DNA from 2 places in the Bacillus aerius genome. Region 2 is predicted to be linked to the other one. Evidence: riboswitches for the same ligand, from Rfam matches in the RefSeq annotation. Region 2 holds a riboswitch; the other holds the start of a gene.
What was found. Region 2 has a riboswitch for lysine ahead of M2353_RS13250 (aspartate kinase). Riboswitches for the same ligand answer to the same signal wherever they lie in the genome.
Positions count from the first base shown of each region.

Region 1: another riboswitch for lysine. It lies ahead of M2353_RS15995 (amino acid permease); the one in region 2 lies ahead of M2353_RS13250 (aspartate kinase).

Region 1 is NZ_JARYHO010000001.1:3,063,549-3,066,721, reverse strand. It holds gene M2353_RS16015 (LTA synthase family protein) at 1-104, opposite strand, end outside; gene M2353_RS16010 (metal-dependent hydrolase) at 228-719, opposite strand; gene M2353_RS16005 (MarR family winged helix-turn-helix transcriptional regulator) at 890-1,318, shown strand; gene sspJ (small acid-soluble spore protein SspJ) at 1,401-1,544, shown strand; lysine riboswitch at 1,667-1,845, shown strand; gene M2353_RS15995 (amino acid permease) at 2,038-3,173, shown strand, end outside.
Region 2 is NZ_JARYHO010000001.1:2,562,174-2,565,346, reverse strand. It holds gene uvrC (excinuclease ABC subunit UvrC) at 1-1,522, shown strand, start outside; lysine riboswitch at 1,584-1,761, shown strand; gene M2353_RS13250 (aspartate kinase) at 1,893-3,128, shown strand.

The sequences.
Region 1 (3,173 bases), 500 kb from region 2:
GCCGTTCGTATATGAAATCCGAATTGATAAATGATGTATGTTTTCATCCACATAAAGAGGATGGAGTACACTAAAAACCAGTGATTTTTGAAAAACGCTTTCATTTATGTAACTCCTCACCATTCTGTATTCAGCTGCAAGGCAAAAACACTTATCTTAAAACTACTAAAAAAATGAGGAATGATCAATTCATATCCTGCTTTTTTGCAAAACTCTTTTTTCTTTTTCTAAAACGGCAATGGGATGGATATTCCGCAAATGACAGCCATGTAATAGCAGGTGACAATGGTCAGAGCAGCTAGTACGACTTGTTCTCCTGTGCTGCCTGTTTTGACATAAAAGGGGAGACGTACTTTCATGGATGCAGGGAACAAAAATTTAATACCGTTCACTGTGCCTGCATCAAGGATGAGGTGGCTTGCCATCCCAACTAGTAACCCGGTACTGAGGCTGTCATTTGGAATGTATGTTGTCGCAATAAAATAAATGATCAGCAGAAATAATAAACTATGTGTAAAGGTGCGGTGACCGAACACACTACTGATCAGTGTGGAAAGGAGCGGGAATTTCCTGCCGATTTTGCTTTTCGTATGACATAGATCTGGGATGAGGGCACCTACTGATCCAGCAGCAGCCATCGTCACTGGTTCGAATCCGTAATAATAGGCGACGGCTGTGGAGGCGGCAATTCCGCCCATAATATGTGTTTTTCCTGTCATGATGCGTACTCCTGTTCTGTTTTTTGTTCAAGTACTCACTATATCAAGGGTGAATCCATTCAGCAAGGCTTATTTCAAAAGAAAATGGGATAAAATAGTTGGCTGTTTGGAAAAACATTCTATAATAAGAAGGAAGTCATGTTGACACTAACGATAAGGATGCGATTCGGATGAGTAATGCAGACATTTTAAAAGAAATTGTTCTTGTACATTATGAAGTCAGCCGTAAATTAAACCGCAAGTTACTTGAGTTAGAAAAAGACATCACGCCTCCACAGATATATGCTCTTTCTATATTGATACAAGGAAAAGTATCACATGCTGAAGAGCTCAAACAAAGACTCTCTCTCAACCCAGGTGCCGCTTCCATTGCCCTCAATAAATTATGTGAGCAAGGCTACATTCAGAGAGAACGGGACAAGGACGATCATTCCCTTGTCCGGCTAGAAGCCACGGAAAAAGGGCTGGCTATTTACGAAAAGCATACACGTCTTTTTGGAAAGGTGATTCAGCATATGATGTCAGACTTCACAGAGGAAGACTTAAAGACCTTTCTAACGTATTTGCAAAAAATGAGACAGACCTTTCACGATGAATGAACCGCTCCTCTTTGTATAATGCTGAGCGCTGTAGCACAAATTAAACAGGCAAAGGCATTTTATGAAAAGGGGGGAAATAGCGATGTCATTTTTCCAAAAGGATAAAAAGGCGAAAAGCGAGAAAGACCATCAGCAGGTAGATCAGCTGTTAGAAGAAGCAAGTAAAGAACTAGCAGGCGATCCGCTTCAGGAAGCTGTCCAAAAGAAGAAAAACAACCATCAATAAGCTGACAAAAAGGCGGAGAATCATTTCTCTGCCTTTTTTCTATGTTTTTCCCTTTGACAGATATGAGAATGTTTGATAACCTTCGTGTAGTAAAAATGAATAGAAATCCTCACGCTATGTCTCAGTGAGGTAGAGGTTGCGCGGATGATGAGTCACTCATGGGAGAGATGGAATCGTTGATCATGAGAAAAAAGGCATCAGCGCCGAAGTGTAGAGAGAGCTCCAACTTTCTTTATGCTGGGTCTGCATTGAACAAATGCAGGACTGCCACGTCTTTGAAGCGTGGAGGGCTATCCGGAGATCAAGGTGTATGTTTTGAAAAGCATGGACTTTTGTTCAGGCTTTTTTTTATGTTCTGATTGCCTAAGAAAAGGGTATGCTGGTAAGAAAGTGACCCAACATGAACATAAAGAATGCAAGTCATTGCTTCACAAATATATCAATGAAGATACTGCCGGGTCTGGTCCAAAGTGAATATAACGGAGGTACGAAAATGGAACAGACAAAAAAATGGGGTTTTTGGTTATTGACGGCTTTTGTCGTCGGAAATATGGTAGGTTCAGGCATCTTTATGCTGCCTAGTACCCTTGCCCAGCATGCAAGTCCTTTAGGTGTGACGATGGCATGGCTTGTCACAGGTGGCGGCGTACTGATGATTGCCTTTGTGTTTGGACATTTGTCCATTCATAAACCGCAGCTGACAGCTGGACCACAAAGCTATGCAAGAGCGCTTTTTAAAGATCCGAAAAAAGGAAAAGCAGCCGGTTTTACAATGGTTTGGGGATATTGGGTGGCAAGCTGGATTAGTAATGTCGCCATTATCACAAGCCTAGCTGGTTATTTAACAACCTTTTTCCCAATTTTAACCGTGAAAACGGAGATCTTTACTTTTGGAAAAGAAGCGATCACACTTGGTCAGCTCACAACGTTTATCGTATGTACAATCCTTCTATGGGGGACTCATACGATTTTAATTACAAGCTTAAGCGCAGCAAGTAAGCTGAACTTTATTACGACCTTTTCAAAGGTGCTTGGATTCGTCCTTTTTATTGTCGCAGGCTTATTTGCATTCCAAACCGCATTATTTGAACATTATTACTTTCCTGTTGAAGCAGCAAGTGGTGAAGGAGTGCTCGGACTTGGAGGCCAAATTCATCATGCGGCCATTTCCACACTATGGGCATTTATCGGCATCGAATCTGCTGTCATTTTATCAGGAAGAGCTTCCTCGCAGCGTGATGTCAAACGTGCGACGATTACAGGACTTTTAATTGCACTGTCTATTTATATGATTATTACCTTGATTACAATGGGCGTTCTGCCGCATGATCAATTGCAAGGTTCTGATAAACCATTCGTAGACGTGCTTCAGCTCATTATCGGACCGGCTGGCGGAATTGTCATGGCACTTCTTGCGATCATTTGTTTATTTGGTTCGATGCTTGGCTGGATTTTGCTTGGTTCTGAAGTCCCTTATCAAGCAGCAAAAGCTGGCGATTTCCCAGCAGTGTTTGCAAAAACAAACAAAAAAGGTAGTCCTGTTTTTGCTTTGACTGTCACAAATATCATGTCACAGCTGTTTATTTTCTCAGTCATGTCACGTACGATTAATGAAGCCTTTACTTTCTT
Region 2 (3,173 bases):
ATATGACCCGAAATACAATGTCATGCTCAAGGATGACAAAACGTACCCTTTTATTAAAATTACGAATGAACGTCATCCTAAGCTGATTGTCACCCGCAATGTGAAAAAGGATAAAGGGAAATACTTCGGTCCATATCCGAACGTACAAGCAGCAAGAGAAACGAAAAAGCTGCTCGACCGTTTATATCCACTTAGAAAATGTGCGACACTCCCTGACCGAGTCTGCCTTTATTATCATCTTGGGCAATGTCTTGCTCCGTGTGTGTATGACATTTCTGAAGAAACGAATAAACAGCTCGTCGATGAAATCACAAGATTTCTAAACGGAGGACATCAGCAAATCAAGAAAGAATTAACAGAGAAGATGCAAGAAGCGGCCGAACAATTAGAGTTTGAGCGGGCAAAAGAACTTAGAGATCAAATCGCTTATATCGACTCAACGATGGAAAAGCAAAAGATGACGATGAGTGACTTATCCGATCGTGATGTGTTTGCCTATGCTTATGATAAGGGCTGGATGTGTGTCCAAGTCTTCTTCATCAGACAGGGGAAATTAATCGAACGTGATGTCAGCCTATTTCCGATGTATCAAGACCCTGAGGAAGAATTTCTCACGTTTATGGGGCAGTTTTATGAAAAGAACAACCATTTTCTGCCGAAGGAAATTTTGGTGCCAGACAGCGTCGATCAAGAGATGATTGAGCAATTGCTTGAAACGAATGTTCATCAGCCGAAAAAAGGAAAGAAGAAGGATTTGCTTTTACTCGCCCACCAAAACGCCAAAATCGCTCTCAAAGAAAAGTTCTCGCTTATAGAGCGTGATGAAGAACGGACAATTGGTGCAGTGGAGCAGCTTGGCGATGCACTCAATATTTATATGCCATATCGGATTGAGGCGTTTGATAACTCCAATATCCAAGGAGCAGACCCCGTATCCGCTATGGTTGTCTTCCAAGACGGGAAGCCGTATAAAAAGGAATACCGAAAATACAAAATTAAAACCGTTGAGGGGCCCGATGATTATGCTTCCATGCGTGAAGTCATTAGAAGGCGGTATACCCGGGTGTTAAAGGATGAACTGCCGCTTCCTGACTTGATTTTAATCGACGGAGGAAAAGGACAAATCAACGCAGCCATAGATGTGCTCGAAAATGAATTAAATCTGTCTGTTCCTGTGGCAGGTCTAGTGAAAGATGAAAAACACAGGACATCGAATCTTATGATGGGTGATACGCTTGAAATTGTTGCGCTCGAACGGAATAGTCAGGCCTTTTATTTATTGCAGCGTATTCAAGATGAAGTGCACCGATTTGCGATTAGTTTTCACCGGCAGCTGCGCGGGAAGAATGCATTCCAGTCTATTCTAGACGATGTCCCAGGTATCGGGGAAAAGCGCAAAAAGCAGTTACTTAAACATTTTGGCTCTGTGAAAAAGATGAAAGAAGCCTCTATCCAGGATTTTCAGGACGCTGGTATTCCGAAACAAACGGCTGAACTTTTAATGGAGGCATTAAAAAAATAGATTGTACTTTTTCCAAAAGTCTGTTAAGATGTGACTAATTTAATAAATGAACGTGTTGTTTGTTGAAGATAGAGGTGCGAACTTCAAGAGTAAGCCTTCAGAGATCGAGGGGATCTAGGAAGAGGGCTGAAAGGGGAGCGTCGCCGAAGTGAATAAAATCCACTCATTTTATTCGCTGGCTGTACATTGAAGAAATGTAGGGCTGTCAAGAATGTATTTCTTGGAGGGCTATCTCATTGTTTGCATCGTTTGATGATGATTTTAAAGCAATGGGAGATTTGTTCTCTCATTGCTTTTTTATTTGCAGTGAACAGAGCAGTCTCCGCAGCCTCTTCTCTCACACGTGATCTTTTGAAAAAGGGTGGTAGACATGGGACTAATTGTACAAAAATTTGGTGGAACATCTGTTGGATCGACAGAAAAAATTCGCAATGCCGCAGAGAGAGTCATCGCTGAACGCGAGGCAGGAAATGATGTGGTCGTGGTTGTGTCTGCGATGGGCAAATCAACGGATGTTCTAGTAGACCTAGCGAAAGAACTCACAGATGATCCAAGCAAAAGAGAAATGGATATGCTACTGACAACTGGTGAGCAGGTGACCATTTCATTATTAGCGATGGCACTGCAAGCAAAAGGTTATGATGCCATTTCCTTTACAGGCTGGCAAGCTGGGGTGAAAACAGAGAAGGTGCACGGAAATGCAAGAATCGTGGACATCGATGAAGCAAGAATCAAAGAAGAACTGAGTACGGGAAAAGTCGTCGTTGTAGCAGGTTTCCAAGGAATTGCGGATGATCTACATATTACAACACTTGGGCGTGGTGGATCAGATACGACAGCAGTGGCACTAGCTGCGGCACTCAAAGCGGACAAATGTGATATTTATACGGACGTACCAGGTGTGTTTACAACAGATCCCCGTTATGTACCGTCTGCGCGAAAACTTGCAGGAATTTCATACGATGAAATGCTTGAGTTAGCCAATTTAGGAGCAGGTGTGCTGCATCCGAGAGCGGTCGAATTTGCGAAAAATTATCAAATCCCACTAGAAGTCCGTTCTAGTATTGAAAATGAATCGGGTACGTTAATTGAGGAGGAATCATCCATGGAACAAAATTTAGTTGTAAGAGGCATTGCATTTGAAGATCAGATGACACGCGTGACGGTATGCGGCCTTTCAAGCGGTTTAACAACGCTATCGACGATTTTTACGACACTTGCAAAGCAAAATATCAATGTCGATATCATCATTCAGTCTGTCACAAGCACCAATCAGACCTCCATCTCTTTCTCTGTGAAAACGGATGATTTGTCTAAAACAGTTGAAGTATTAGAAGAATACAAAGGTGCGCTTGGTTATGAGCAGATTGAGACAGAAAGCAAATTAGCCAAAGTATCCATCGTTGGCTCTGGTATGGTCTCAAACCCAGGCGTTGCGGCTGAAATGTTCGCTGTGTTAGCTCAAAAAGACATTCAAGTGAAAATGGTCAGTACGTCTGAGATCAAAGTCTCAACAGTCGTTGATCGTGAAGATATGGTGAAAGCTGTAGAAGCCCTTCATGATGCGTTTGAATTATCAAAGGTGAGCGCCGCTGCTCATTCATAAATCTTCAAAAGAGGTGTATTCCGTAAAAAGATACACCTCTTTTTT